DNA from 2 places in the Streptomyces sp. NPDC042002 genome. Region 2 is predicted to be linked to the other one. Evidence: riboswitches for the same ligand, from Rfam matches in the RefSeq annotation. Region 2 holds a riboswitch; the other holds the start of a gene.
The links. Region 2 has a riboswitch for cobalamin ahead of ACZ6KY_RS06570 (ribonucleoside-diphosphate reductase subunit alpha). Riboswitches for the same ligand answer to the same signal wherever they lie in the genome.
Positions count from the first base shown of each region.

Region 1: another riboswitch for cobalamin. It lies ahead of ACZ6KY_RS36815 (hypothetical protein); the one in region 2 lies ahead of ACZ6KY_RS06570 (ribonucleoside-diphosphate reductase subunit alpha).

Region 1 is NZ_JBVJCT010000044.1:10,783-26,241, reverse strand. Features, by position in the region: gene ACZ6KY_RS36860 (ADP-ribosyltransferase domain-containing protein) at 1-942, opposite strand, end outside; gene ACZ6KY_RS36855 (hypothetical protein) at 1,367-1,984, shown strand; gene ACZ6KY_RS36850 (hypothetical protein) at 1,987-2,535, shown strand; gene ACZ6KY_RS36845 (DUF4241 domain-containing protein) at 2,806-3,438, opposite strand; gene ACZ6KY_RS36840 (hypothetical protein) at 3,454-4,050, opposite strand; gene ACZ6KY_RS36835 (helix-turn-helix domain-containing protein) at 4,135-5,130, opposite strand; gene ACZ6KY_RS36830 (hypothetical protein) at 5,288-5,596, shown strand; gene ACZ6KY_RS36825 (hypothetical protein) at 5,767-5,940, shown strand; gene ACZ6KY_RS36820 (tachylectin-related carbohydrate-binding protein) at 6,148-7,440, opposite strand; partial or broken gene ACZ6KY_RS36815 (hypothetical protein) at 7,701-7,990, opposite strand; cobalamin riboswitch at 8,158-8,280, opposite strand; gene ACZ6KY_RS36810 (serine/threonine-protein kinase) at 8,502-10,205, opposite strand; partial or broken gene ACZ6KY_RS36805 (transposase family protein) at 10,299-11,035, opposite strand; partial or broken gene ACZ6KY_RS36800 (transposase) at 11,201-11,545, shown strand; gene ACZ6KY_RS36795 (dolichyl-phosphate-mannose--protein mannosyltransferase) at 11,927-13,570, shown strand; gene ACZ6KY_RS36790 (LysR family transcriptional regulator) at 13,770-14,672, opposite strand; gene ACZ6KY_RS36785 (DUF1330 domain-containing protein) at 14,861-15,154, shown strand; partial or broken gene ACZ6KY_RS36780 (Tn3 family transposase) at 15,430-15,459, opposite strand, start outside.
Region 2 is NZ_JBVJCT010000003.1:281,681-297,139, forward strand. Features, by position in the region: gene ACZ6KY_RS06560 (putative Ig domain-containing protein) at 1-712, opposite strand, end outside; gene ACZ6KY_RS06565 (ribonucleotide-diphosphate reductase subunit beta) at 1,103-2,137, opposite strand; gene ACZ6KY_RS06570 (ribonucleoside-diphosphate reductase subunit alpha) at 2,137-4,518, opposite strand; cobalamin riboswitch at 4,652-4,800, opposite strand; gene ACZ6KY_RS06575 (hypothetical protein) at 4,853-4,975, opposite strand; gene mctP (monocarboxylate uptake permease MctP) at 5,082-6,692, opposite strand; gene ACZ6KY_RS06585 (DUF3311 domain-containing protein) at 6,689-6,976, opposite strand; gene ACZ6KY_RS06590 (GntR family transcriptional regulator) at 7,230-7,994, opposite strand; gene ACZ6KY_RS06595 (extracellular solute-binding protein) at 8,468-9,751, shown strand; gene ACZ6KY_RS06600 (carbohydrate ABC transporter permease) at 9,897-10,883, shown strand; gene ACZ6KY_RS06605 (carbohydrate ABC transporter permease) at 10,880-11,755, shown strand; gene ACZ6KY_RS06610 (glycoside hydrolase family 3 protein) at 11,765-13,513, shown strand; gene nagB (glucosamine-6-phosphate deaminase) at 13,632-14,417, opposite strand; gene ACZ6KY_RS06620 (sensor histidine kinase) at 15,014-15,459, shown strand, end outside.

The DNA of each region.
Region 1 (15,459 bases), on a different contig from region 2:
CGTCAGCTCGCGGACCGGGACCACCTCAGGGCTGCGGCCCTTCCCGATGAACCGCGCGGCGTCCGGCTGCGCCTCGATGACCGGCTTCAGCAGCGGGAGCCAGGACTCCCCGCCGCCGTCGAAGAGCTCGCTCAGGGCGAGGGGGTCGCTCGCACCGGGCTGGGACTGCGGTGGCTGGCCCGGAGCCGGGACACCGGGCCCCGATCCGGTCATGGCGGAGGCGCCTTCACTCGTCGTGGCGGAAGGAGAGGAGGGGGCGGGAGCTACGGGCGTCGGCACGGCGGCCACCGGTGGCACGATGCGTACCCGCTGGTCCACGGGCACGTTCTCGATTCCGTGCAACTGGGAGACGATCGTGGAGCGCAGCTCGTCGTCGTCCTCGAACCAGTGGTCGTGAAAGAGCGTGTAGCCGGTCCACATCAGATTGGCGCACACCCGCGCCGGCACCTGGCCGGTCTGCGCCCCCAACCCGACCAGCGCCACGGACCGGATGCTGCCCGGCTTCTTCCAGTTCTGCCGGTGAACAGCCTGGAAAGCAGCCGCGCACGCCAGCGCCACGTTCAGCGTGGCACTCACATTCTGCGAGGACCGCACCATCGTCGGCGTCGATATCAGGTACCGGGGAACGGTCGCGCCGGACGGGACGCAGACCGCGCTGCCCACCGGCATGGGTCCGGCGAACCGGTCACGGATCGCCCGCTGGACGCGCACCTGGATGCCGGACCCCAGGTACCGCTTGATGACGGCGTCGACCCCGCCGTCCATCCGGCCCAGGGAGTTGGTGGGGGTGACCCAGGCGTCGACGTCCTCGTCGAGGATCGAGCCCTTGCGGATCTCGATGCCGGGCGTGTCGGCGAACGCGGCGCGCCACGCCTCCACCACACGCTCGTTGACGTCCGTCAGCACCACCCTGAGCGCGGGCGGCACACTGCTCTCGGTCATCGTCCACTCCTGTCGTGTCACAGCGGTTCCAAGACGCCGAACGTATCGCCCACCACTGACAACGCGGCCCCGGCAAGCGGTCTATGACCTGCCGTCATGCTCTGCTGAACCCACACCGACCGGTGGCCGCACACGCTCACGTCCCACCGGCCGTGCACCCGCCGATCGGGGTACATGAGGCGGACGGGGCCTGGCCCCGGTCGGCCGACTCCTCGCCCGGACCGACCCGGCGGAACGCGAAAGGACGAACGGCAAAAGGGGGCTTGAGGTTCCCTCACTTCTCCGTGACAAAGCCCACCGCGCACCAAACGTGATCGCAATGGAATAAAACGCCTTCTAGGTGATGTGTGCGCACCAGCCAGGCACTAGTTTGACGATTTCTTGATCACTACCAGGCCGTCTGACCAAGGGGCCAACGCACACCATGCACATATCACCGCCCGTTCCGGGGGAACGGGTCTCTTCGCGCGCGCTCAGGCAACTGCCCCGCACCACCGCCTTGTTCGCGCTCTCCCTGACCTCGCTGAGCGGGGTGGTCCTGGCAACGCCCCGGTCGGCCATCGCGGCAGCACCCGCCGTGAACAGCCCGGCCGGGAAGCTCTCCGCTCCCGACGTTCCCTCCGCCCTCGACGCGGCGAAGCATTCCGGCGAACGGGTCGAGGCACTGTCCGAGCGCACCGAGACGTCCACCACCTGGGTCGGACAGGACGGCTCCCTGACGACTGAACTCACCGCCGGCCCCGTACGGTTCGACCGGAACGGCAGTTGGGTCACCGTCGACACCGACCTCACCGAACACCCCGACGGCACTGTGGCGGCCAAGGCACACCGCCGCCTCGCCCACCCTCGTGGGCAAGGACGGGACACCCGCCAACGGGGCTACAACCACGTGGCCGTCGTCGAGCGCAAGCGGCACGGGCTCCAGCTGATCCAGCACGGCAGCTCGAACAGGACCAGCCTCGCGGCTGCCATCCTGCGGCACCACGGCAAGCCCAACTACATCGAGCGGGTCGTCATCCTCCGCCCGAAGGCGAGGTCCTGACCATGACACGCAAGACAAGACTCACCCGCATCACCCTGGCCGCCGTCGCCACGGGCGGACTCCTGACGGGCTGCACGTCGGACGACGAATCCCTGACGTACCAGACGGACTACAGCAGTCACCGGCCGCTGCGAGTCGTGGGCTACCCCTCCACGGGAAGCCTCGAGACGGTGCAGAAGGCCGTGTGGCGGCTCGCCGACGGCGACGTCGACGCACTGGCCGCGCTCGCCGTCGACGGCACGCACGCCGACGCCACGGCCCGCAACTGGGTCAAGGCCTTCGGCGCCGCCGCCAAGGGAGAGGTGGCAGCGGACTTCTACGACGAGGGTTCCGTACGGCAGGTCGTGGTCCTCTACTTCGCCAAGAGCGGCCAGATCAAGGAGATCGAGGCCCGCAGGGGAGAGAAGGACGACGCCTGGGGACTCACCCTGGCCGAGCCCGACCCGGCCGAGGCAACGGCCAAACCGACCTGGGCCCCGTCGAAGCCGGGCCGCTCCGGCTCCCGCACCTCGGGCACCTCGTCCCAGAACCAGCGCTCACTTGCCCGGTAGCGCCATCGAGGCCCGCACTCCGAACAATCGGGGTGCGGGTCTTTGCATGTCGCCGTCACGGGGCACGCCACGGCCCCGGCGGTCAGGGCCGCTCCACCGGACACCCCGGACGCGAGAATCCGCGAACTCACCTCGGGCTCCGACCGTGTGGGACCGGGTACCGCCGACCGCCCCCCGACCTTCCTGGACCAGAACGAGACCCCCCGGTCGCAGTCCCGGCGAACCCTCGGCAACTGACCTCGGCCCATGAAGATCCCCGACAGAGTCAAGTCAGAGGTACGACGTGACCACCACGACCGAGACGAGCTCGCCGGTGGCGGAGCGGCCCAGCCATACCGGCCACGTTCCGTCGCCGCCCGTGCCGAACGACACCAGGTCGCTGCCGGTGGCCTCGTCGACGGCGCGCACGTAGCCGTCGCCGACCGACTCGCACACGTCGTCGTCCTGGTCCTCGTAGGAGCGCCTGACTCTGCCGGACAGCGTCTCCCAGGCCGCGGCGTCCGCGAAACCGCCGGCCGCACCGTCGGTGCCGAAGCCGTAGGCGTGGCCGTCGAGGAGCAGACGGGGGTCCTCGCCCTGGCTCAGCGCCAACTCCCAGGACACGGTGGGCTCCTCCCGGATCAGCAGGCGTACGGCGGGCTCCTCGGTGACCGGGAACCGGTGCCCCTCGTACTCGCCCTCTCCGGTGATCACGGCGGTCTCCAGCAGGTATTCGCCGGGGGGTATGCGCTCGGCGAGTTCGCGGGGCTCGTCCCCCAGCGGGTCCGAGACCGCCAGGCGCCCGCTCGGGATCCGCACCACGGCAATGTGCCGCGGTTCGGCTGTCTCCGTCTTGGTCCAGGGTTCCACGAGGAAGGAATTGCCGGGCTGGAAAAGGGCGTTGAGCGACACCTTCAGACGCATGGGCTTCGGCGGGCGTCACAGGATCGCGGGCTCCTCACCGCCCGCGAAAGCCGCCTCCGCCGCCGTGACCTCCGCCGCCGTGACCTCATCCGGCTCGGGCGCGTCCGGCGGCCTGGACGCATGGTCGACCGCACCTACCCCGAACCCGGACCGATCGTGCCATCGCAGATCCTCCGGCACATCGGCCACGGTGTGGAACGACCCGCCGCTGTCGCCGCGTTCCTCCAGGATCTTCCTGCCCGCTCGCCCCGGGAGGAGTTCCAGCGTGACCCGCCAGGCGTCGGGCGCCAGGTCCGGCTGTTTTGGTGAGGCGTAACGCCGTTCCACATACTGCCGCAGGAACAGGCGGTCGTCCTCCAGCGGCCGGAGATCGACGTCGCGGACGCGTCGCCCCAGCTCGTCGTAGACCCACTGCCCGACGAAATGGTGACGCCAGGCGACGAGATGCACCTCCGCGGGGACCGCGCGCCCCGGAATCCGGTGCAGCACCGCATAGGGCTCCCCGGCTCCGTCCCGCTCCTCCGCCTCCGCCCGGGTCAGCGGCCCGACCGCACGACGGGAACCGGCGTCCCACCCCTCGGCGTACGAAACCATCACCACGTCCTCGCCCACGCCCCGCCCCTCAAGATCCACCGATCACCGGCCACGATACGCACGACCGGTGCCGTCGGCGGCGTGGGACGCCTGGGTGAAGGGTCAGGGGCGCGGCGGCAGCCAGCCCTGTTGGACGGCTCGTACGCCGGCTTCGAAGCGGCTGCGGGCGTCGAGGCGTTCCATCAGTTCGGAGGCGATCCGGCGGGCCGTGCGGTGCGACACCCCGAGCCGTTTGGCGATGGCCTCGTCGGTGTGGCCCTCGGCCAGGAGCCGCAGGGCGGTCGTCTGCTGGCCGGTGAGTCCGTTCGGGTCGGTGGGGACGATCTCGCCGAGCGGCTGGGCGGATTCCCAGGTGGTCTCGAAGAGCGCGCACAGGGCGGTGAGGGTGCCCTGGCCGGTCAGCAGGACGGCGCCGGCGGCGGTGTCGTCGCTGCTGACCGAGATCATGGCGGTCAGCCGGTCCATGAGGATCATCCGGGTCGGCAGGGACGCAACCGTGCGGACCCGGCCGCCCAGCCGGGCCAGCCAGGTGGCGTGTTCGACGGTGGGCCGGTTCGTACGGACACTGTCGAGGTAGATCGTGCGCATGCGTACCCTGCGGCCGAGCAGGTCCTCGTTGAGCGGCCGGGAGGCGGCCATGTTCTCCGCGGTCTGCGGTCCGCCCGGGGCGAAGGCCAGGAACTCCTCGCGCACCTCGCGGGTGAGTACGGCCAGCCGGTCGCGTATCTGGTCGAGGCCGACGAGTTGCTCCACCCCGGGATGGCTGGTGGCGGGGCGGAGCTCGGCGTACTCGGAGATGAGCTGCGCCGCGGCTGCCCGGGAGGATTCGAGGCGCTGCTGCTGGGCCGCCAACTGGGCCTGCTGGCGGCCCATCAGGATCTCCATGCCGATATCGGGGGAGACGGCCCGGAGCCGGCCCGCGTCCCCCGCGGCGGGGCGCACCAGGGCCAGCTCGCTCAACGTGTCGAGGGCGTCGCGCACCTCTTCCCCGGGCAGCCCCACGGCGTCGGCGAGGGCCGTGACACCGGCGGCCGGACTTCTGAGCATGGCGCGATACACCCTCTCGGCGGCGGTATCGAGTCCAAGCGCGGTCAGCATCAGGTTCCCCCCGGTTTCCACAGACCCTCCCCAGTCCCACGATGATCTTCGCAGAGGATCGGGGATCGTCGCAGGGGGAGGCCCAAAGCGGCCAGGGCCTCAACTGGCCACCGTACAAGCCGACTTGTTGACGCATCCCGTTGAGATTCTGGATTGCATGTACCTGGTCCACACATATCTGGAACTGCCGTCCAGCGACGAACTGCCACGCAACATCAGGACTCTGGTGCGATCGGCGATCGTCCCCCGCGACGGCGTCGAGCACGTCGCCGTGCATACCGTCTCCTCCTCCGAACTCACGCTCGGCTTCTACCTGTTGGCCGAAGCGCTCGAAGAGGCGGAGGAAAGAGCGGTACGGACCACCCGCCGACTGCTGCGCGCCGTGCCGGAGTTGGCCACGGCGCGGCCGACCGGCGCCGGAGTGCCGCTGATGCCCCTGGCCTTCGAGCCGCAGACGGTGGGCTGAGACGGCCCCCGTGGACGCATCGGTCCAAGGCCGCTTCCGTCCATCCGTGAACCCTTTCCTCGGGCCTGAGCTGCGACGAACCTATGAATCACCGGCCGAGCCGAGCGCCACCGCGGGGCGCGACAGCAGGCCGGACACCGCATCTCGTCCCGGAAGGAACGGAAACAGCCATGCTTCGTACCCGCATCGCCAAGGCCGCCGCGGTCTCCTCCCTCGTCGTCGCCGCGGCTCTCGCCGCCCCGGTGGTCATGCCCCGGTCCACGGCGGACGCGGTTCCGGCCTCCTCCGTTCTCGCCTCCGACGCCGGCTGGCAGGTCGCTCCGGCGGACGCCGGCTGGCAGTAGGCCGCCCGCCGCGCCCGGCAGCCACGTGCCGCGGCCGCGTCCCGTCGGCCTGAAAGGGCGGTGCCCCCTCGAACCGAGGGAGCACCGCCCTTTTCGGCATGGGCCGGAGCATGGCCGGGACGGATATCTCCAAGGGTGTGGGGCGTGCGGACGCCTTGAAGGCCCCGCCGGGGGACCGGCGGGGCCTTCAAGACGTCGGGTGGGGCGTCAGGCGATCTTCTTGTAGCGCAGGGCGACATAGTCCGAGCCCGGGTGGCCGCTGATGTTGCCGCTGTTGATGTTCGCGGTCGCGTAGTTCATGTCCGTGTCCGGGCTGCTCTCGGAGTAGTAGTAGAAGGTGCCCGCGTCCTGGTCCTTCCAGCCGGCGAAGATGACGGCGTGCTCGGAGTAGTCGTTCAGCGCGTCACCGGGCCTGAGGTCGGCCTTGTCGATCTGCGTGCTCACGCTGGGGAGGGTCTCGGTGCTCAGCGAGGTGGTGAGGTGCCAGGCCATGGAGACGAAGCCGGAGCAGTCGGTGCGGTAGGAGTGCTCGCCGTCGACGTCGCTGGCGGTGTCGGACCCCCCGACGTACTGGACGTTGCGGTCGTACCAGTTCTTGGCCCGGGCCATGACCTCGTTGCGGTAGATCGTGCCGCCCTGCACGGACTGAGGCGGGGCCGGCGCCACATAGGCGCAGTTGTTCGCATAGGTCGACAGCAGGCTCTGGGTCCAGCCGGACGCGTCCACCGGGTCGTCGGAGTGGTACGTGATGTCGCTGCCGTCACCGTCGGTCGGGTCCGCGTCGGAGTACCAGTACATGCCGCCGTTGGTGCGGCCGTAGTAGAGGCCGCCGCCCGGCGAGGAGAGCGAGTCCACCGCCGACCAGCCGCTCGCCTTGAGGACCGTGCGGTCCCAGTCGCCCACTCCGTTGATCTTGTAGCTGAGCAGCCGGCCGTCCGCGGTCGAGGCGACGATGCGGTCGTCACCCGCGGCGGCGAGCGTCTTGAGGACGAAGCCGGTGTCGATCACGACGTGCTGGCCTATGTGGGCCGACCCCGCGGGCTTGGGCTGCGACACCACGTACTGGTGGAGCTCGCCGTCCACCGTTCCGTAGAGGTGACCGGCGCCGTCGTAGACCATCTTGTCGAAGGTCCAGCCGCCGTCCCAGATCTTGACGACTCCCGCGAGCGTGAGGGAGGTGTTGTTCGTGGACACGTCGACCCGGTAGAGGTCGCCGGTGGTCGAGGTGACCAGGATGGTGTTGAAGTTGAGGGTCGCCATCGCCTTGGGCGTGAAGCCGAGGTTCGGGCCGGTGAGCGTCTTGACGCGGTCGCCGGTGTCCGGCGCGATCTGCGTGTACGTCAGCCGTCCGTCCGCCAGCGTGCCGTACATCGACACGTCACCGGAGCACGACGCGACGGCGTGCGCGGCGCCGGCGGTGGTCGCCACCATGCCGAGGGACATGGCGCCGACGGCGGCGACGGCTGCGGTGGTACGGCGGAGGGCGTGGCTGAACTTCATGATCTCTCCTGCGGTGTGGAAGTCGAACGGGCGAAGGCACGTCACCGACCGCCCGGCTGCCCTGCATGTGCAGCCGTGGAGGTCGTCCCGGGTGTGTCGCCCGGTGGCAAGAACTACTTTCGCCGCAGGTCACGAGGGGTGGAAGAGAGATCGGCTGGACGCAAACGTCCTTGGCCTGTTGCGTCCTGACAGGGCATCGGAAGGCCCCGGACACACACTCGGCGCCCCGGGGTCGGCCGGTCCGCGTGAAGTCGCAGGCCTCAGGAATCCGCCGGGCGCCCCGGCGGGGTGAAGGTGTACAGGTCGAGGACGTCCGGCGGCGGAGCCACTTCCGGACGCCGGCGCGCACCCAGGCCACGATGCCCTCGGCCGCGTCGGGGCCGTTGACGAGTCCGAGCCGGACGGGCCGTGCGCCGGCGGCCCGGCCCGCGGCGGACGGCTGTACGACGACGACTTCGGCCTGGTCGCACACGTCGAGGCACTCGGAGACGCGCACCGGTACTTCCGCGCGCAGCCGCGCGGTCTGTGCGGCGTGATCCACTCCGGTCATCTCAGGACCGCCGCAGCAGCAGTCCCGGCACACGACGACCCGGCACGGCACGGGTCCGCCCACCACCACGGGCTCCCTGGTGCCTCTTCCAACGGCGTCCCGGGCACAGCACACCACTCCCCTCCCGGCGAGATCCGCCCCGGTGCCGCTCGGGGAGGCGACCGCGTGAGTCTCCCGGCTCCCGGATCTCTGAACGCTCCGCCTTCCCGACCCGGTTGGGGCGGTGGCCTGCCGCAGCGCACTCACCGGTCACAAGGGCGGGACCGCGCCGGATTCACACCGGCTTCCTCGTCCCGCCGTCGCTCTATGCCGCCGATCATCGTGTTGTCCACCGATGCCGGTGTCCGTTCGCCGCCGGCGTTCCGCGGCTGTGGCGGCTGGGATGGGTCGATGACTTCTCAGCGAGACATGAACGGCAAGGTGGCCCTCGTGACCGGCGCGCACCGCGCCGCGGCGGCCTCGTCCCGAGGCGCGACTGCCGTCGAGGGCGCGGGCGATACCGACAGACCGCTCAGGCCTGGGCCGGCATCACCCGGGTCACCTTGCCCTTCAGGTCGGCATCCAGATAGCCGGTGACGTAGTCGTCGGCGAGATAGACAGCCAGTCCCAGCGGAGTGCCGAACGTGTCGTCGGCAGGGCGGACCAGGACGTAACGCATGGTCGGCCGCTGTACGTTCAGGTCCTTCTTCGCCCGCCTCAGCAAGGCGGGAAGGACGTCCCAGTCGAAGCTGTCGAGACTGAAGGGGCGTTCGCCGCCGATGATCGCACTGCTGATGATGCCCTTCTCGACGCCCTGGCCCGGGCGGTAGGTGTAGCTGTCGTACTTGGTGTCGCTGCCCTTGACCATGATGTCCGCGGAGACGTACGTCGGATAGACGGTGAGGTCGCATGCGCGGTCCGTGCCGGTCGCGGCCTTGATCTCCTTCACCGCCGCCCGGATGCCGGCGGGGGTGAGCAGATCCGTCTTCGCGTCGGCCTGAGGCGTCGGGGTCGGGTTCGGGCGGGAAGCTGTGCGCGTGGGATCCGTCGTCCTGGCCGAGGAGGTCGCACCGGCTGAACCGGCGGCCCCTCCAGCGTCCTTGTCGCCTCCGTCCGGCAGCAGGGTCCACACCAGGACTCCCGCCATCACGGTCCCGACGACCGACGATGCGATCGCGATGCGGGTCTTCGCACGGTTGCCCGGCCCCGTCGGCGTCTGCCGTGTGGGGCCCGCCGGGTACGGAGTCGGCGGCCCGAAGCCGGTTGACGGTCCGAAGCCGGCAGGCGGTCCGGACCCAACCGGCGCCGAGGGCACGGGTGTCGCACCCGGCGGAGGGGCCAGCCTGTACGACGTGGCCCCGTCCGCCCCGGCGTGAGCACTCGCAACCGTGCTGCCGCCCTCGACCGCCTCCGCGAGCAGCCGGTCCGCGGTCGTCGCGTCCACCCGGTCGGCCGGGTTCTTGACGAGCGCGGCGTTCAGGAACCCGGTCAGGACTCCGGCTCGGACGGGTGGCGGAAGCTGCTCGCTCAGCAGCGCCGCCAGCGTCGCGAGGGTGGTTCCCCTGCGCAGCGGGTGATGTCCCTCGACGGCGACGTACAGCATCATCGCCAGCGACCACAGGTCGGAACCCGGGCCGCCCTCGCCGCCGGAGATGCGCTCGGGTGCCATGTAGTCGGGCGTGCCGATGATCGACCCGGTTACCGTCAGGGCGGTCGAGTCCCTGATGGTCGCGATGCCGAAGTCGGTGAGGACGGGACGTCCGTCGGGCCGCATCAGCACGTTGGCGGGTTTCACGTCCCGGTGCTGGATGCCGGCATCGTGCGCGGCGCGCAGCGCGGCCAGCACCTCGCGACCCAGCCGGGCGGCGTCTGCGGGAGCCAACGGCCCCTTGTCGAGCCGGTCCTGAAGTGACCCGCCGGTCACCAATTCCATGACGAGCCACGGGTAGACGTACTCCCCGCTGTCCACCACGTGATGAATGGTCACGACATTGGGGTGATCGACGCGAGCCAGCGCCCGTGCCTCGCGCAGCACTCGGGCCCGGAGCATCGCCGCGCCCTGCGGGTCGTACTCGGCAAGACCCGGATCGTGCGGCCGTACCTCCTTGAGTGCCACGGCCCGGTCAAGGACCAGATCGCGTGCACGCCACACCGTGCCCATGCCACCGCCACCGAGCCGCGTCTCCAGCTCGAAGCGCCCCTCTACGACCCGTCTGCCGGAATCCCCCTCGCCCATGGCCGGAAGCCTACGAGATACCTGTGGCACGGCCCCACGCAGGTGACCGCAAACACCCGGCAGACCGGTGCGATCAATGAGCGTTTTCCAACCTCACGCTGACGCGTGGTGAAGGGCGAGGGCAGCCTTCACGACGTCGGTGATTCGGTTGGTGCTGCAGCGGAGTTTCCGTGGGAGGCGCCAGCCCTTGAGGGTGGCCATGGCCGGCTCGCCAGGGCAGCGGATCTTGGTGTGGGTGGTGTTGTGGCGGCGCTTCCATCCTTGGTACGCCTTGTCCGCGCAGTATTTGAGCCCCGCGTCGGCGAGGGCTTCGATGATCCCGTGCTGTCGCGTGGCGGTCAGGTCGTGCGTCGAACCGGGCAGAGCCGGCGAGGCCCGGAGCAGCTGTCCGAACGGATCCGTGAGGACCTGGACGTTCATGCCGTGGCGTTTGTGTTTCCCGGAGCAGTACGGGGTGCCGGCGGCGATGTCCCCCAGCCTTCGGCCGGGAGGTGCCCCCAGTCGATCGGCGGCAGGGTGCCGTCGAGGATGACGGACGCCTTCGCCCGGATCGTCCTCATCGCCTCGGCCAGGGGCGGGGCAGGGGCGGACAGGGTGTCGACGGCTTCACGTATGCAGCGGTGAACGGTCGTGATCCCGATGCCGAATCCGGCGGCGAGTTGGGCGTAGGTGTCACCGCACCGTGGATGGGCCGGGGCGAGCAGGGCCTGACGTGCGGCGGAAAGGCGCCGCCACCGTGTTCCGATCTCCTGCCGCCCGGCTGTCAGTTGTCCGGTCAGGAACCGCAGGGTGCGGCTGGGCAGATCAACCGAGGACGGGTGGACAAGCACGCGAGGCTCCTGGCGGACACGGGTGATCTTGGTCGAGAACCCGTGCCCGCCAGGAGCTTCGTCGCTGCGCAGGACTGTCCAACTCGCGGTCAACACCGCCAGCTTGGAAAAGGCTCAGTGCTTCTTCGCTAGAAAAAGCTGCTCCAACTGCCCTTTCAGGGAGCCCGGAAGAGCTTTTCGTGGACGGATTACGATGCCCTTCTGGTCCGTGCGCATCTTCAGCTCGGTACCCGTGGTGATCGTCTGGGACAATCTGAACATCCACAGGACGGCCGGACTGTGTCAGGGCGGGGCGGACCACGACTGGCTCACCATCTTCCGACTCCCGTCCTACGTACCCGATCTGAACCCTGTCGAGGATGTTTGGTCGCTGCTGCGGCGAGGCCCATAGCCAACACCGCGTTCACCGATCCCGAACACCTTGAGCGCACCTTCCGTCGCGGACTGGCACACGTCCAACGACATCCCGACCTCATCAATGACTGCCTCACCGAAACCGGCCGAACCTAGACATCACCGCACATCTGACACCAAGGGCCAGTAGTGGTCCTCGGCCTCGCCCCGTCACCTCTGCCAGGTCGGTCGCGATGCCGTCTACTGCCCGCTCCGCCTCCGCTGCCAAGTGGGTGCCGATGCCGTACCGCTTCCCAACGCCTGAGCCGGTGCCGACCTCAACCCCCTCCAGGCTGCGCCTTGTCCCGGTCCAAGCAGTCCCGATCAGAGAGGGCTGACGTGAGCCGGCATGACCACCACCGGCCCCCGGGCAGCTGCTCCGCTCGTCCTGCTTTCCACAAGTAGAAGGCTCACCACGTGATCCATGAGAACCCGCCCGCGTTTGTCGACGAGCCACGGAAGGGGGCGAATCGCCAGCCGGTCTCCTGGGAGCGGCGGATGCGGCACTTCGGGCACGTCGAGCGCCCGCCTACGTTCGTGCGCGACCGCCTGGTCGTGCCGTTTCCCGAACCCGGGTCACGGCTTTGGCGCACGCTCGGGCTGTCCCCAGTAGCGGCGGGCCGGCTGGCGCGCTGGTCGCAATGGGGCGGGCCGCTGCTGGTGGCGCTCCTTGCCGGGCTGCCGCGCTTTTGGCGTCTGGGCAGCCCGCGGGCGGTCGTGTTCGACGAGACGTACTACGCCAAGGACGCATGGTCCTTGCTGCGGCTCGGCTACGAGGGCACCTGGCCGAAGGGCCAGATCTCCGACCCGCAGATCCTGGCCGATCCCCAGGTGATCCCGCTCTCCGACACCGGGTCCTTCGTCGCCCACCCGCCGACGGGCAAATGGGTCATCGCCCTCGGCGAGTGGATGTTCGGCCTCACCCCCTTCGGCTGGCGCTTCATGACGGCGCTCCTCGGCACGCTGTCGGTGCTGATGCTGTGCCGAATAGGACGCCGCCTGTTCCGTTCGACCCTGCTGGGTTGCCTGGCCGGAGCACTGATGGCGGTGGACGGTCTGCACTACGTGATGAGCCGCACCGCTCTGCTCGACCTCGTCGTCATGTTCTTCGTCCTGGCGGCGTTCGGCTGCCTGCTCATCGACCGCGACAGCGCGCGAGCCCGGCTCGCGGCAGCTCTACCGGTCGACGAGGACGGCCGGGTGCGCCCGGACGGACACACGGGCGACCATGCCGGGACGGGAGCGCGTCCCTGGCGGCTCGCTGCCGGCCTCTGCCTGGGACTGGCGGCCGCAACCAAATGGAACGGCCTGTACTTCCTCGCCTTCTTCGTGATCCTCACCCTGCTGTGGGACGTCGGCTCTCGCCGCGTAGCGGGGGCGCGCCACCCCTACCGCGCAGTGCTGCGCAAGGACCTCGGCTGGTCGGCGCTGTCCCTCGCCCCGGTCGCTGTCCTGACGTATCTGGCGACATGGACCGGCTGGTTCCTGTCCGACAACGGCTACGGACGCCACTGGGCGGACGCCCGCGGCGGCACATGGTCGTGGATTCCGGCCCCGCTGCGCAGCCTGTGGCACTACGAGCACGGCGTCTACCAGTTCAATGTGGGGCTGAGTACTCCCCACAAGTACGAGTCGAACCCTTGGAGTTGGCTGGTCGTCGGCCGCCCTGTGCTGTTCCACTACCAGTCGCCGGCACCCGGGCAGGACGGCTGCCACGCGACGGCTGGCTGCACACAGGCGATCCTCGCCCTGGGAACACCGCTCCTGTGGTGGTCGGCATGCTGCGCACTCGTGTACCTGCTCTACCGATGGGCGCTGCGCCGCGACTGGCGCTCCGGCGCCATCCTCTGTGCGGTGGGCGCCGGTTATCTGCCCTGGTTCCTGTACCAGGACCGCACGATCTTCTCCTTCTACGCGGTCGTCTTCGTGCCGTACCTGAGCCTGGCCGTAACGATGATGCTGGGAGCACTGCTGGGTCCGGCGGGAGCGACCGACAAGCGCCGCATACGAGGTGCGGTGGCCGCAAGCGTCCTTGTCCTGCTCATCGCCTGGAACTTCATCTATTTCTTCCCGATCTACACCGGACAGACGATCCCGCATGTCGACTGGCTCGCCAGAATGTGGCTCGACACCTGGATCTGAGCCTGGCCACATGATCGAAAGCCTGGACGTCGAGGACTCGGACCGGACCCGGGGCCATCATCGGATGCTGATCCGCCGGCGTAGCGAGGTCGTGTCGGACATTCAGCAAGACCGCCGTCGTCGTCACCGCGAAGTCCGCCGGGCGCGAGGTCTTCGGCCTCGCCACCGCAGGCGTCCGTCTCGCTTGACCTCATGCGCGTCAGTCCGGCAGCCAGTGCAGCTCGTGCGCCAGGGTTTTGGCGACGGCACGGATGCGGCGGTGTAGCGGCGACTGCTCGCATGGGAGGACCAGGTGGATCGTCAGGCTGGGCGCGCCCCGCAGCGGTCGCCAGGTGAGACCGGCCAGTTGTGCCGTGACCGCGGCTTCTCCGGCCGGGGCGAGGGTGACCCCGTCACGCAGGTCGCGCTGAGACATGTCGAAAGCGACTGCGGGCGTGTGGAATCGGGGGTGTGGTCGGGTGTCTCGGAACAGTGCGGACAGCTGATCGTGGATCACGGGGTTGGCCGCACGGTCCGGGAGTCGCAGCGGATACGCGGCCGCGTCGGCGATCTCGATCTCCGGGTGTTCGGCCAGCGGATGGTGCTGCGCCAGCTGGACCCCGATGCGCGCACGCCGCAGCAGGAACCGGCGCACGCCACGGCCCGGCTGTTCACCGCGGGTGATCCCGGCATCGATGCGGCCGTCGGCGACCGCGGGGGAGATCTCCGGTGTCGCCATCGGGACCGCGCCGACCTCGAGTCCGCTGTTGCCGCGAATCAGCCTGTCCACCAGGGCCGGTGCCGTCTCGGCCCCGGTGCTGAGGCTGTATCCGATGCGCAGCGTGCCCAGTTCACCGGCCGCCGCGCTCCGGGCGGTGTCCCATGCCCGGTCCAGCGCCGCCAGCGCGGGCGGCGCGGACTCCGCCAAAGCCGCACCGGCCGTGGTCAATACGACGTTACGCGTGTTGCGGACCAGCAGGGCCGTACCGAGTTCCGCCTCCAATCGGCGCATCCGGGCGCTGAGTGCGGGCTGTGCGATACCGATCCGTGAGGCCGCGCGGGTGAAGTTCAACTCCTGCGCCAGCACCAGGAAGTACCGCAGGCTCACCGTATCCGGCGCCACGTGCCCTCCCTGCCGATTGATAACGATCCGTTCTGAGTCTATCCCGTACCGGTCTTTCCCCCGACCGCACATCAAGCCCTAACCTGCGCATATGACGATTCAACTGACCGCAGTACCCGTCGCCGGGATCGATCGATCTGAGTGTCAATTCGAAGTCGGACGTGTCCGGCCGAACACAGGAGGTTTCCATGGCTAAGGGCTACTGGGTCAGCGTCTACCCCGCCATTTCCGCCCCTGAGAGGCTGACTGCCTACGACAAGCTGGCCGGTCCGGCCGTCCGGGCTGGGGGCGGGCGCCTCCTGTCCCGTGGCGGTCGAGTCGTCGCCCACGAGGCCGGAATCACGCAGCGCGTCGTTCTGATCGAGTTCGACAGCTTTGAACAGGCCGTCGCGGCATACGAGAGCGAGGCATACCAGAAGGCGCTGGTGGCCCTCCCCGACGGCGTCGAGCGCGACTTCCGCATCATCGAAGGCATCGACTGACCGGCGGGCCCAGCCAGCGCTGAGCATCCGTCACCTGATACGCACACGGTGCTGAACGACGACTCACGAGACGAGTTCGAAGCCATGCCCCGCGTCCCAGTTCGTCGTCGACGTCCTCGACGGCCTGATCCCTGTCGGGCGGATCGAAGAAGCGACGCGACGTCCGGGCCGGCTGGACTGTCTCGCTGACCTCGTCGACGAAACTCACCCTCGCCCGAAGCGAACCGCGAACCGCTTCTCACACGACAGATCGGTCCAGCGAACACAAGGCTTCGATGACAAATGTCGCGGGCGAGCTTGTGCCG
Region 2 (15,459 bases):
TGACCGCTTCGTTCTCGGCGATACCGAGGTCGGAGTCGTTCGCGGAGCTCGCCTCGACGAGGATGATGTTGCAGTTGGGACAGACGGCGCTGACCATGTCGATGTCGAGCGCCTCCTCACCCGCCCAGCCGGTGTCGTTCGTCGGCAGTGAGGTGGTCGAACCGGTCTGGCTGACCTGCTTGAAGCAGCCGCTGGCCGCTGTGCAGGCGGACAGACCGAACTGCGAGCGGTAGGTGGCCAGGTCGGCGGCGGCGTTGGGGTCGTTGTAGGCGTCGACCACGGCGACCGTCAGACCGGAACCGCCGGTCGAGGGCAGGTTGTAGGCGCTGTGCAGGTTGGCCGGGCTGAGGCCGGACACCGCGGCGGCGGCGTCGGGAGAGACCTTCGCCGCGAGCTTCTGCGCGATGTCGGTGCGGCGCTGCGCGAAACACGACATCTGACCGGGCTTCGCCGCCTCGGCGCACAGGTGCTTGGTCGCGACCTTCTGGCCGGCCCGGCCGGTCGAGTGGACCGTCTGCCGGGCGGGGTCGGTGAGGGCCCCGGCGTTCTGGGTGGCCCGGGAGACGTGGGGGGTCGGTGCGGGCTGTGCGTCGGCGGGAGGGGCCGCGGCGAACCCGGCGAGGCCGAGGGCCAGGGCGGGGAGGGCGGCGGTGAGGAGTCTTCGCAGGCTCCGGACGGGTCTGCCGGAGGGTATCGGGCGCTGGGAACGCATGGGGGTGTCGCCTCCATCGGTTCGAGGCCGGTGCCGCTCGGGCCGGGGTAGGGCCGTTCGCGGCACCACAGCCGGAAGTGGGGGGTTCTCGGCGCTCTGAAGGGACGGGCCCGTGACGCGCGTAGCGTGACCACGGGGAGGTGGCACGAAATACGTCATGGGCATGCCAATTCAGTCGTCCTGACGTGCCGTGGTGCGCGGCATGACGGGACGGCCAGAACCTAGCCGGGGTGAACGACGCGCGAACAGGCGTGCCGGAAGAACTTTGCCGCTCCATGGACGGGGATTGGCACGGCGATTGGAGGCGCGGGGGCAGTACGTGACGAAAGCCGGGCCCCAAGGGGCGGCCCGGCTTTCGTCGGTGACGAACGGTCAGATCATGCGGACCGGTCAGAAGTCCTCGTCGAAGTCGACCGTGCCCTCCACCGCCACCTGGTACGCCGACGGCCGGCGCTCGAAGAAGTTGGTCAGCTCCTGGACCCCCTGCAACTCCATGAAGGAGAAGGGGTTTTCGGAGCCGTACACCGGCGCGAAGCCCAGCCGCTGAAGGCGCTGATCGGCGACACACTCCAGGTACTGCCGCATCGAGTCGGTGTTCATGCCCGGCAGGCCCTCGCCGCACAGGTCGCGCCCGAACTGAAGCTCGGCCTCGACGGCCTCGCGCAGCATGTCGGTCACCTGCTCCTGGAGCCGGTCGTCGAAGAGCTCCGGCTCCTCCTTGCGGACGGTGTCGACGACCTCGAAGGCGAAGCTCATGTGCATCGTCTCGTCGCGGAACACCCAGTTGGTGCCGGTCGCCAGGCCGTGCAGCAGGCCCCGGCTGCGGAACCAGTAGACGTACGCGAAGGCCCCGTAGAAGAAGAGCCCCTCGATGCACGCCGCGAAGCAGATGAGGTTCAGCAGGAAGCGGCGGCGGTCGGCCTGGGTCTCCAGCCGGTCCAGCTTCTCGACCGAGTCCATCCACTTGAAGCAGAACTGCGCCTTCTCGCGGATGGAGGGGATGCTCTCGACCGCCGCGAAGGCCGCCGTGCGGTCCTCCGGGTCGGGCAGATAGGTGTCGAGCAGCGTCAGATAGAACTGGACGTGCACGGCCTCCTCGAAGAGCTGACGGCTCAAGTAGAGCCGCGCCTCAGGGGAGTTGATGTGCTTGTACAGCGTCAGCACCAGGTTGTTCGACACGATCGAGTCGCCCGTCGCGAAGAACGCGACCAGCCGGCCGATCATGTGCTGCTCACCCGGCGTCAGCTTCGCGAGGTCGGTGACGTCCGAGTGGAGGTCGACCTCCTCGACGGTCCACGTGTTCTTGATCGCGTCCCGGTAGCGCTCGTAGAAGTCCGGGTAGCGCATGGGACGCAGGGTCAGTTCGAAGCCCGGGTCGAGGAGGTTTTTCTCGGACGCGGCCTTCTCGGTGGTGGTGTCGCTCATTACTGGCAGGCCTCGCAGGACTCGGGGTTCTCAAGGGAGCAGGCGACGGCGTCGGGGTCGGCCACCTGCTGCACGGGGATGGTCTTCTCGGGCTGCGCCTGGGCCTGGGCCGCGCGGGCGATGCGCGTCGCGGGACGGGAACGCAGGTAGTACGTCGTCTTCAGACCCGACTTCCAGGCGTAGGAGTACATCGAGGAGAGCTTGCCGATGGTCGGCGTCTCCAGGAACAGGTTCAGCGACTGCGCCTGGTCCAGGAACGGGGTCCGGGCGGCGGCCATGTCGATCAGGCCGCGCTGCGGGATCTCCCACGCCGTGCGGTACAGGTCGCGCACGTCCTGCGGCACCCAGGTGAAGCCCTGCACCGAGCCGCTGGACTCGCGCAGCGCCTCACGGGTCTGCGCGTCCCACACGCCGAGCTTCTTCAGCTCGGCCACCAGGTAGGAGTTGACCTGGAGGAACTCGCCGGAGAGCGTCTCGCGCTTGAACAGGTTCGACACCTGCGGCTCGATGCACTCGTACACGCCCGCGATGGACGCGATGGTGGCGGTGGGCGCGATGGCGAGGAGCAGCGAGTTGCGCATGCCGACCTCGGCGATCCGCTGCCGCAGGGCGGCCCAGCGCTCCGGCCAGTTCAGCTCGACCTCGAAGTGGTCCGGGTGCAGCACGCCACGGGCGGTACGGGTCTTCTCCCAGGCCGGGAGCGGGCCGTTGCGCTCGGCGAGGTCCGCGGAGGCCTCGTAGGAGGCGAGCATGATGCGCTCGGCGATCCGGGTGGACAGCGCGCGGGCCTCGGGCGAGTCGAAGGGGATGCGCAGCTTGAAGAAGACGTCCTGGAGGCCCATCGCGCCGAGGCCGACCGGACGCCACTTGGCGTTGGAGCGGCCCGCCTGCTCGGTCGGGTAGAAGTTGATGTCCACGACGCGGTCGAGGAAGGTCACCGCGGTGCGCACGGTCTCGTCGAGCCGCTCCCAGTCGATGTCCTGACCGACCACGAACGCGCCCAGGTTGACCGAGCCCAGGTTGCAGACCGCCGTCTCCCCGTCGTCCGTGACCTCCAGGATCTCGGTGCACAGGTTCGAGGAGTGGACGGTGTGGCCCGGCTCCGCCGTCTGGTTGGCGGTGCGGTTGGCGGCGTCCTTGAAGGTCATCCAGCCGTTGCCGGTCTGCGCGAGGGTGCGCATCATGCGGCCGTACAGGTCGCGGGCCGGGATGGTCTTCTTGGCGAGGCCCGCCTCCTCGGCCTTGCGGTACGCGGCGTCGAACGCGTCGCCCCACAGGTCGACCAGCTCGGGCACGTCGGAGGGGGAGAAGAGCGACCAGACGCCGTCCTCGTTCACCCGGCGCATGAACTCGTCCGGGATCCAGTGCGCGAGGTTCAGGTTGTGCGTACGCCGGGCGTCCTCACCGGTGTTGTCGCGCAGCTCCAGGAACTCCTCGATGTCGGAGTGCCAGGTCTCCAGATAGACCGCCGCCGCGCCCTTGCGCCGGCCGCCCTGGTTCACCGCGGCGACCGAGGCGTCGAGCGTCTTGAGGAACGGGACGATGCCGTTGGAGTGCCCGTTGGTGCCGCGGATCAGCGAACCGCGCGACCGGATACGGGAGTACGAAAGGCCGATGCCGCCCGCGTGCTTCGACAGGCGTGCCACCTGGTGGTAGCGGTCGTAGATGGAGTCCAGCTCGTCCAGCGGGGAGTCGAGGAGGTAGCAGGACGACATCTGGGGGTGCCGCGTACCGGAGTTGAAGAGCGTGGGGGAGGAGGGGAGGTAGTCGAGGCGGCTCATGAGCCGGTAGAGCGCGGCGACTTCGTCCACGGAGCGGGCCGTGTCGTCCTCGGCGAGGCCGGACGCCACCCGGAGCATGAAGTGCTGGGGCGTCTCGACGACCTTGCGGGTGATCGGGTGCCGGAGCAGATACCGGCTGTGCAGCGTGCGCAGCCCGAAGTAGCCGAAGCGGTCGTCGCCTTCGGTGTCGATGAGTGCGTCGAGGCGGGCCGTGTGCAGCCGGACGAACGCGGCCGTGCGGTCGGCGATCAGGCCCTCGCGGTGGCCGACGGCGACCGACTCGGAGAAGGTCGTGACGCCCTGGGAGGCGGCCTCCGCGGCGATGCTGATCGTGAGCAGGCGGGCGGCCAGCCGGGAGTAGGCGGGGTCCTCGGAGATGAGCCCCGCGGCCGCCTCCGTGGCCAGTTCGCGCAGCTCGGCCTCGTCGGCGCGGGCGGACCGGCCGCGCAGCGCCGCGGCGGCGACCCGGCCGGGGTCGGCGTCGGTGAGGTCGGCGGTGAGATCGGTCAGGGTCCGCAGCAGCGCGGTTCCGGGACCGTCGGTCTCCACCCGGGCCTGCTGCGCGGTCACTGGAGCCGGATCGGCTGGCGCGATGGTCACGTGGGAATCTCCCTCGCTCGGCACGGGGCCTGGCGGCGAGGAGCGGGGCACACGGGAGCGCTTCTGGGCAGCACGCACCGCGTCCACCGGCCCATTCCGCGAGGCCCGGACGTCGTCGGCACCCGGGCCGGACGGCCGGGGCGCGCTGTCGGCAGGTCCTCGGACTGACGCGAGCGCGGGCACGCGAAGACGCGAACACGCACAGGTACACCGTTGCGGGACAGTTCCGGATTCGCACCGGATTCCCCTGCGGCGACAGCGACCATGAGCATACATCTTGTGCCGGGCTCCGGGAGTGCCCCCACATGTTGTGTCGGGTCGGTGTCCGCGAGCGCTACGGAGCGTGTTGGACCGTCAACTCGTAGGTGAGCGGCCCGTCCCCGAGACGGGCGCGCGCGGCGATCTCACTGACGGTGGGGTACTCCTCGGGCCGCGCCGGCCTGACGACGATGTCCATGCGGGCGAGTGTGCCCGACCGGCACGGCGACGGGCCGCCGGGTTTCGTCCGGCGGCCCGTCGTACGGCGCTGTCGTGTCGGTCGTGCCCGACAGCCAGGACAGGTCCTAGTGGCTCGCGTCCGCCGTGGCCGGCGGGAGCTCCGTCTCGACCCCCGCGTCTCCCGCGTCGGCCGTGTAGTCGGCGGGCGAGGTCTCGTCGATGCCGTCGGGGGCCTTGAACGCCCTGAGGGCGAAGGTGAGGACGACGGCCACCACCACGTTCAGGACGAACGCCGTCAGGCCGAGGTAGCCGATCTCGCCGATGCCGGGGATGTCCTTCGAGCTGCCGCCGAAGTGCTTCTGGGTCGGCGAGGCCACCCCGTAGGCGGCGATCGTGCCGTAGAGCATGCCGACCGCCCAGCCGCCCAGCAGCGCCCAGCGGTGGAACCAGCGGGTGAACAGCCCGCCGACCAGCGACGGGAAGGTCTGCAGGATCCAGATGCCGCCCAGCAGCTGGAAGTTGATCGCGACGGTCTTGTCCATGGTCAGGACGAAGACCAGCGCGCCCAGTTTCACGAACAGCGAGACCAGCTTGGAGACCCTGGTCTCCTGCCGCGGGGTCGCGGCCGGGTTGATGAAGTCCTTGTAGATGTTGCGGGTGAAGAGATTCGCGGCCGCGATCGACATGATGGCCGCCGGGACGAGCGCGCCGATGCCGATGGCCGCGAAGGCCACCCCCGCGAACCAGTCGGGGAACATGTTCTCGAAGAGCTGGGGGATGGCGAGCTGGCCGTTGGTTACCTTCACGCCGGCCGCGATCGCCATGAACCCGAGCAGGGCGAGCAGGCCCAGCATCAGCGAGTACAGCGGCAGGATCGTGGTGTTGCGGCGGATCACCTCCCGGCTGCGGCCGGACAGCGTCGCGGTGACCGAGTGCGGATACATGAACAGCGCCAGCGCCGAGCCGAGCGCGAGGGTGGCGTACGTCCACTGGCCGGCCTCGGCGGGGACGAGTCCGCCGGCGCCCGCGGCCGTGTACTTGGCGCCCGCCGCCTTGAAGATCTCGTCGAAGCCGCCCAGCTTGATCGGGATGTAGATGATGGCCACCGCGATCACGATGTAGATCAGGGTGTCCTTCACGAACGCGATCAGGGCGGGGGCCCGCAGACCCGAGGAGTAGGTGTACGCGGCCAGCACGCCGAAGGCGATGAGGAGCGGCAGGTCCTTGACGAACCAGTTGGTGCTGTCGCCGCCGCCCACCCCCATCACGTCGAGGACGGCCTGGATGCCGACCAGTTGGAGCGCGATGTACGGCATGGTGGCCAGGATGCCGGTGACGGCCACGGCGAGGGACAGGCTCTTGGAGCCGAAGCGGCCGCGCACGAAGTCCGAGGTCGTCACATAGCCGTGCTTGTGGGAGACCGACCACAGGCGGGGCAGGAACGTGAAGATCAGCGGGTAGACCAGGATCGTGTACGGCACGGCGAAGAAGCCGGCCGCGCCCGCCGCGTAGACCGCCGCGGGTACGGCGACGAAGGTGTACGCCGTGTAGAGGTCGCCGCCGAGCAGGAACCAGGTCACCCAGGTGCCGAAGGACCGTCCGCCCAGGCCCCATTCGTCGAGGCTGTGCTCGTCGGCCGCTCTGCGCCAGCGCGCCGCCAGGAAGCCCATGACCGTGACGGCCAGGAAGAGGAAGACGAAGACGCCGAGGGCGACGCCGTTCACACCGTTGTTCACGCGCCGTCACCTCCCTTCGCGGAGACGGAGGCGGAAGCGGAGGTGGAGGTGCGGCCCCGCTGGTCGTGCCGCCACAGCAGGTACGCGGTCACGGTCAGCACCGTGGACAGGGGCACCCACATCAACTGGTACCAGTAGAAGAACGGGATGCCGATGAACGCCGGGCCGGTCTTCGTGTAGGAGCCGACCCACAGCATCGCCACGAAGGGCGCGAGCAGGCAGAGGGCGATCACCACACGTACCGGTGTCACCACCGGTGGTTTCACTTCGGGCAGGTCTGACATAGGGCGACTCCGTCCCCTCATCGATCACCTGGGTAACGCGCAGGCAATCTAGGGGACGGTTCCGCTTTAGGGAACACCCCATCCCGGACGGCGGGTGTGGAGGGTTCGTGTCGGTGCGCACGACGCCCTCAGCAGGAGCGGAACCCCCGGAGCCGGTACGGCGCCTGACGGGGCGTCCGGGCCCGTCCGGCGGAGCGGCGCGGCGCGTGAGTACGGGGGAGTGTGCCCGTACCCACGCGTTACTCCGTACGGGTCAGTCCTGCGGGCGCTTGAGGCGGGCGACGAACTTGTACCGGTCGCCCCGGTACACCGAGCGCACCCATTCCACCGGCTCGCCCTGCCGGTCGATCGAGTGGCGGGAGAGCATCAGCATGGGCAGGCCCACGTCGGTGCCGAGCAGTCCGGCCTCGCGCGGGGTCGCCAGCGAGGTCTCGATGGTCTCCTCGGCCTCGCCGAGGTGGACGTCGTACACCTCGGCCAGCGCGGTGTAGAGAGAGGTGTACTTGACGAGCGACCTGCGCAGGGCGGGGAAGCGCTTGGCGGAGAGGTGGGTCGTCTCGATGGCCATCGGCTCGCCGCTCGCGAGGCGCAGCCGCTCGATGCGCAGCACCCGGCCGCCGGCCGAGATGTCGAGCAGGCCGGCGAGGGTCTCGTCCGCCGTGATGTAGCCGATGTCCAGCAGCTGCGAGGTGGGTTCGAGGCCCTGGGCACGCATGTCCTCGGTGTACGAGGTCAGTTGGAGCGCCTGGGAGACCTTCGGCTTGGCGACGAAGGTGCCCTTGCCCTGGATGCGTTCGAGACGGCCCTCGACGACCAGCTCCTGAAGGGCCTGCCGCACCGTGGTGCGCGAGGTGTCGAACTCGGCGGCGAGGGTCCGCTCCGGCGGTACCGGCGTACCGGGCGGCAGTGTCTCCGTCATGTCGAGCAGGTGCTTCTTGAGGCGGTAGTACTTGGGCACGCGCGCGGTACGGATGGGCGCCCCACCCTCGTTCTCCGCACTGCTGACGTCGGTGCTCATGCTCTGCCTTCCCGGCTCCGGATGCCGAAGCGACCGACATATCGACGGTCACGGCTCACATCGTGGCACGGCTTTCCGCGCGAGTGTCCCCCGCACGCTCCGTGATCCCCTCTATATACCGTCGGCGTACCTGTTGGTCTAGTCCATCACGCGCAGGCGGTGGTACCGACCGGCGGCGGAGACGGTCGCGCGGACGGGCCGGGGATGGTTCGTCCGCAGGCCAGGGATGGTTCCCTCCGCAGGCGGTGAACGGGCCTGCCATTTATGCCGCTTGCCTACTTAAAGGTCCTTGCATATGTAGGTCCCATAACGGACGACTGGACGGGCTTACGCACCCTTGACACCCCCCTAGGTCTAGGCCAAGCTCCCCGTACTGGTCTACACCATTGGTCCAGTCCCGGCCCCACGGGCGGTACACGGCGTTTGTCACCGCGGGGAGCAGGGGGGTTTGTGGCATCCCTGAGGAGGGTGGCGTGAAGCGCAAGCTGATAGCCGCGATCGGTATCGCGGGCATGATGTTCTCCATCGCGGCGTGCGGGAACGACAAGGGGTCCGGGGGGTCGGACAAGGGTGCGGACGCCAAGGAGCTGACGGTCTGGCTCACGGTCGACGCGCAGAACAACTGGCCCGAGCTGGTCAAGGCGGCCGACGCGGCGATCAAGGCGAAGCACCCCGGCGTCAAGATCAACCACGAGTACTACGGCTGGCCGGACAAGAACACCAAGCTCGACGCGGTCCTCGCCACCGACAAGGCGCCGGACGTGGTCGAGATGGGCAACACCGAGATGCTCGGCTACATGGTCAAGGGTGCCTTCGCTCCCCTCGACACCTCCAAGTTCGAGAACTCGGACGCCTGGCTGGACGGCCTCAAGGCCTCCGTGACCTACGACGGCAAGACCTACGGCGTGCCGTACTACGCCGGTGGCCGCGTCGGCAACTGGCGCAAGGACCTCGCCGCCTCGGTCGGCGTGAAGACCCCGCCGAAGACGTACCAGGAGCTCACCTCCGCTCTGGACAAGATCCAGAAGAAGGAGGGCAGCAAGTTCAGCGCCTGGTACCAGCCCACCCGTGACTGGTACGCGGCCATGTCCTTCGTCTACGACGCCGGCGGCTCCATCGCGAAGGAGGAGGGCGGCCAGTGGAAGGCCAACCTCTCCTCGCCCGAGTCGCAGAAGGGCCTCACCGAGTTCAAGAACGTCGTCGACAAGTACATGCACGGCGACAAGACCAAGGACGAGTCCGACCGTTACATCGTCTACGGCCAGGGCAAGTCCGGCATGATCTTCGGTGCCGCCTGGGAGGGCGCGACCGCCGAGGACCCGAAGAGCGACAAGACCGGCAAGCTCAAGGGCAACCTCGAGAACTTCGTGATGCCCGGCCCGTCCGGCAAGAACCTCCCGGTCTTCCTGGGCGGCTCCGACCTCGCCGTCCCGGTGAAGTCGAAGGCGCAGGCCCTCGCCGCCGAGTGGATCAACGCCTTCACCGGCGCCAAGGGCCAGAAGGGCCTGATGGCCAAGGGCAACCTGCCCAACGACAAGACCGACCTCGCCACCCTGAAGAACGACCCGGCGACGGTCGTCCCGGCCACCGCGGCCGAGTCCAACTGGTTCGTCCCGATGGCGCCGGGCTGGGGCCAGGTCGAGAAGGCCCAGGTCCTGCAGACCATGCTGCAGAACATCGGCACCGGCAAGAAGTCGGTGGCGGACGCCGCGAAGGAAGCGGACGCCGCGATCGACAAGGTCATCAACGTCAAGTGACCTGAGAGCAGGGCCCCGTCGGTCCTCCTTCACGGAGGGGCGGGGCCCTGCCTCCCGTACGGCCCGGCCAGGGGCTCGCCCCCGCAGTGCCCGGCCGTGCGGGCTTCGCCTTCGTACGACCTGAGGGACCGCTGAGGAGCGCGTGATGAGTGCCGCAGACACGACCACCCCCGCCAAGGTGCCGCCACCGCGGCAGGCGCCGCCACCGGCCGTCGCCGAGGCGCCACGCGCCAAGCGGACCCCGGGCGCGGCGGCGACCCCCTGGGCCCTGCTCGCCCCGTGCCTGCTGATCCTCGCGCTGGTCCTCGGCTATCCGCTGGTGCGCCTGGTCACGCTCTCCTTCCAGAAGTTCGGGCAGTCCCAGCTCTGGGGCTTCCAGCCGGCCGAGTCGGTCGGCTTCGACAACTTCGCCAACGTGTTCTCGGACAGCGAGTTCTGGGCGGTGGTCGTCCGGACGATCCTCTTCGCCGGCGGGGCCGTCGTCTTCACGATGGTCGTCGGCATGCTGATCGCGCTGCTCCTCCAGCGGGTCTCCGGCTGGGTGAAGACCCTCATCAACATCGTGCTGGTGGCGAGCTGGGGCATGCCCATCATCGTGGCCACCACGGTCTTCAAGTGGCTCTTCGACTCCGACTACGGCGTCTTCAACGCGCTGCTCAGCAGGCTTCCCGGCGTCGACATGATCGGCCACAACTGGTTCGCGAGCGGTACGCAGGGCCTGAGCGTGATCATGCTCCTGGTCGTGTGGGGCGCGGTGCCGTTCGTCGTCATCACGCTCAGCGCGGGACTCACCCAGGTGCCCGCCGAGCTGGAGGAGGCGGCGCGGCTCGACGGCGCGGGCGCCTGGGGCGTCTTCCGCCATGTCACGCTGCCGATCCTCAAGCCGATCATCGTGATGCTCACGACCCTCTCCGTCATCTGGGACATGGGCGTCTTCCCGCAGGTCTTCGTCATGCGGGGCGGGCACCCGGAGGCGGAGTTCCAGCTGCTCACCACGTACTCGTACGACCGCGCCTTCGTCGTCAACGACTACGCGCAGGGGTCGGCGATCGCCGTGCTGACCGTGCTGCTCCTGCTGGGCGTGGTGGCCGTGTACATGCGTCAGATGCTGCAGATCGGAGAGGTCGAATGAGTGCCGTCGCCACGTCCGGGCGTACGTCCGCCACGGCGCGGAAGTCCTCAGGGCCCCGCAAGTCCAAGCTCGGCTGGAACGTCCTCGGCCTGCTCGTCTTCGTCGTCGCGGGCTTCCCCGTCTACTGGATGCTCAACACGGCCATCAAGCCGGCCAAGGACGCCATCGACAGCGATCCGAGCCTGTTCCCCACGGGGTTCACGCTCGACAACTTCCGCCGCGCGCTGGACATCGCCGACTTCTGGGGCCCGGTCGGCCGCAGCCTGATCGTGTCGCTCTCGGTGGTCGTGATCGGCATCGTGGTGGGGATGCTGGCCGCGCTGGCCATCTCCCGCTTCGCCTTCCGCGGCCGCAAGGCCGTGATCGTCGGCATCCTCGCGGTCCAGATGGTCCCGCTGGTCGCCATGATCATCCCGGTCTTCCTGCTGCTGAACGACCTCGGGCAGTACGACAAGCTCTCCGGTCTGGTCCTCACGTATCTGACGTTCATCCTCCCCTTCACGGTGTGGACGCTGCGCGGCTTCATCGTCAACATCCCGAAGGAGCTGGAGGAGGCGGCGATGGTCGACGGATGCAGCCGCACGGGCGCCTTCATCCGCGTGGTCTTCCCGCTGCTGGCCCCCGGCATGGTCGCGACGTCCGTCTACGCCTTCATCCAGGCGTGGAACGAATACCTCTACGCCCTCATGCTGCTGAGCCAGCAGAATCAGACCGCCACCGTCTGGCTCGGCAACTTCACCACCAAGCACGGCACCGAGTACGCCCCGATGATGGCCGGATCCACCATGATGGCCGTGCCGATCGTCGTCCTGTTCCTCCTCGTCCAGCGCAAGATGGCCGCGGGTCTGACCGCGGGCGCCGTGAAGGGATAACGCCTCCCGATGACGACATTCGCCAGTGGTACCACTGCGTCCAATTCAAAGGATGGCCTGACGCGCGACGCCCTGACCGTGCTCCAGCCCGGCTTCACCGGGACCACGGCTCCGGACTGGCTGCTGCGCCGTCTCGGTGAAGGGCTCGCCTCCGTCGGCCTGTTCGGCCGCAACATCGCCTCGCCCGATCAACTGGCCGCCCTGACCGCCCAGTTGCGTGTCGAACGTGACGACGTCCTCGTCGCCATCGACGAGGAGGGCGGTGACGTCACCCGCCTTGAGGTGCGCACCGGGTCGTCCTTCCCGGGCAACCACGCGCTGGGCGCCGTCGACGACGTGGCGCTCACCGAGGCCGTCGCCCTCGAACTCGGCCGCCGGCTGGCCGCGTGCGGAGTGAACCTCAACTGGGCGCCGTCCGCCGACGTGAACTCCAACCCGGCCAACCCGGTCATCGGCGTACGGTCCTTCGGTGCCGACACCGGCCTGGTGGCCCGGCACACGGCCGCCTACGTCACCGGCCTCCAGGCCGCCGGCGTCGCCGCCTGCACCAAGCACTTCCCGGGCCACGGGGACACCGCGGTGGACTCCCACCACGCCCTGCCCCGCATCGACGCGGACCTGTCGGTCCTCCAGTCCCGCGAACTCGTCCCCTTCCGGGCCGCGATCGCCGCGGGCAGCCGTGCCGTGATGAGCGCGCACATCCTCGTCCCGGCGCTGGACCCGGACCGCCCGGCCACCCTCTCCCGCCGCATCCTCACCGGCCTGCTGCGCGAGGAACTCGGCTACGACGGCCTGATCGTCACCGACGGCATGGAGATGCGGGCCATCGCGGCCACGTACGGCATCGAGCGGGGCAGCGTGCTGGCCATCGCGGCCGGCGCGGACGCCATCTGCGTCGGCGGCGGACTGGCGGACGACGACACCGTGCGCCGCCTCCGCGACGCCCTGGTCTCCGCCGTCCGCGCCGGCGAACTCCCCGAGGAACGCCTCGCGGACGCGGCGAACCGGGTGCGGGCACTGGCCGAGTGGACGACCGCGGCCTCCGCCACCCCGAAGACCTCCCCGGCCGGCTCCGCCCCGGCCGTCATCTCCCGCACGAATGGCTTGAACGGCTCGAACGCTTCGAACAGCTCGGGCGGTACAGAGGGTGCGAGCGGTACGGGTGGCGTGAACGGTGCGGGCGGTACGGCTGGTACGGACGATGTGAACGGTACGGGTGGTACGGGCAGCCCGGACGGTACAAGCGGCTCGAACAGCTCGAACAGCTCGAACAGCTCGGGCGGCACGAGTGTGGCGGGCGGTACGGGCGGAGCCTCCGATGTCGGCCTGATCGCCGCCCGGCGCGCGCTCACCGTGACCCGCTCCGCGTCGTACGCCCCTCTCACCGAGGCTCCCTACGTCGCCGCGCTCACCCCGGTCGCGAACATCGCCGTCGGTGACGAGACCCCCTGGGGCGTGGCGGCGGAGCTGGCCCGGCTGCTTCCCGGCACCGAGACCGGCAGTTTCAGCGGCGAGGACGCGGGTTCCTCGGCGCTCGCCGCCGCGGGCGCGCGGCCCCTCGTGGCGGTCGTCCGCGACGAACACCGTCACCCCTGGATGGCGGCCGCCCTCGACGCGCTGCTCGCCTCGCGCCCGGACACCGTCGTGGTCGAGATGGGCGTCCCCCAGTCGGCGCCCCGGGGCGCCCTGCACATCGCCACCCACGGCGCGGCGCGGGTGTGCGGCCAGGCGGCGGCGGAGGTCATCGCGGGGGAGTAGCGGACCGGCCCCCGGGCCACAACGCACAGGTGCCGGGCCCTCCCGAGGGAGCGCCCGGCACCTGTGCGTCTGCCGCCGCCGGGCGGCGCGCGTTCGCCGCGCCGGCCCCGGGCCGCCGCTAGATGCCCTGCCAGTCCGGCTTGGCGGCGAACGTGTGCCGGAAGTAGTCCGCGAGCTTCAGCTTGGACGCGGCGGCGTCGTCCACGACCACCGTCGCGTGCGGGTGGAGCTGGAGCGCCGACGCCGGGCAGACCGCCGCGACCGGTCCCTCGACCGTCGCCGCCACGGCGTCCGCCTTCCCCTCGCCGGTCGCGAGCAGCACCAGGTGCCGCGCCTCCAGGATCGTGCCGATGCCCTGCGTGATGACGTGGTGCGGCACCTGCCCGATGTCGCCGTCGAAGAACCGCGCGTTGTCCACCCGGGTCTGCTCGGTCAGCGTCTTGATCCGGGTCCGCGAGGCGAGCGAGGAGCACGGCTCGTTGAACCCGATGTGCCCGTCCGTCCCGATCCCCAGGAGCTGGAGGTCGACCCCGCCGGCCGCGGCCAGCGCCTTGTCGTACGCCTCGCACGCGGCCTGGACGTCCGCCGCGGTGCCGTCGGGCCCCATGAACGCGTCCATGCCGAGGCCCAGCGGCTCCAGCACCTCGCGCCGCAGCACGGAACGGTAGGACTCGGGGTGCTCGGCCGGCAGCCCCACGTACTCGTCGAGCTGCGCGACGCGCGCACCCGAGGCGTCCACGGCACCGGAACCCGCTCGGGCCGCCAGCGCCGCGTAGATGGGCAGCGGCGTCGAGCCGGTGGCCACGCCGAGCAGGGCGTCGGGCTTGTGCCTGAGCAGTTCCGCCATGGCCTCGGCGATCAGCTCGCCGCCCGCCTTGGCGTCCGGGACGATGACAACTTCCACGCTGGGCCTGCCGATCTGGTGAGGGGACTCGGGAACGCGACCGAATCCGAAGGGGGACACATGTGGTATAGACCAATCTAGCAGAGCGTCACCCTTCCGTCGCCCCGGAACGCGCCGTATCCCGGGGCCGCCGCCCGGACCCGCCCGGCTCCGCTCATCCGGCAACCGCTCCCGTTCATGAACCGAAGCGGGATAGTCTGATGGGCGCTCCTGGTGTTGGATAAGCGGACAACAGAGAACATCCGCAGGCGCACGGGCTGCGGACACATGGACGCAGGACCATGGTCTAGTCCACAATGCTTTGAGAAACTGAACGAGCCTCCGTCTTCCCCGCACAGGAAGACGGACCGAGGAACCGGCGCTCTCTGCCCTGACTGCTCCGGCTCCTCTCTTCGGCCGACCGGGACCGCACACCCCACGGCCGTTGTTGCTCCGGGCTGCGGTGCCGGGAGGGTCGAGGGTCCCTCCCAGGCGCCGCGGCCCGCGGGTGTTTCCGGGGCCCCGCGACGCTCCCGGGACGCCGCTGGGAGCCCCGTGCGGGTGGCCGATTTCGGGACCTGTCGGATCCGCCGGGTACGCTCGCACTCGTGCCCTCCATGAACGACCTCGTACGCCAGCACACCGCTCTCGGTGACTCCGATCTCGAGTGGCTGCATCTGCTGGTCTCGGAGTGGCAGTTGCTCTCCGACCTCTCCTTCGCCGACCTCGTGCTGTGGGTTCCCACGCGCGACGGCACCCGCTACGTCTCGGTCGCCCAGATGCGCCCCAACACGGGGCCCACCTCGTACCAGGACGACATGGTCGGCCATCTGGTCCCGCGCGGCCGCCGCCCCCTGCTGGACGCGGCGCTCGACGAGGGCCGGATCGTGCGCGAGGGCGATCCCGAATGGCGCGAGGAGGTGCCGGTCCGGGTCGAGTCCATTCCCGTACGACGTGAGGGCCGCGTCCTCGGCGTGATCGCCCGCAACACCAACCTGCTCACCGTGCGTACCCCGAGCCGCCTCGAACTGACGTATCTGCAGAGCGCCTCCGACCTCGCGCA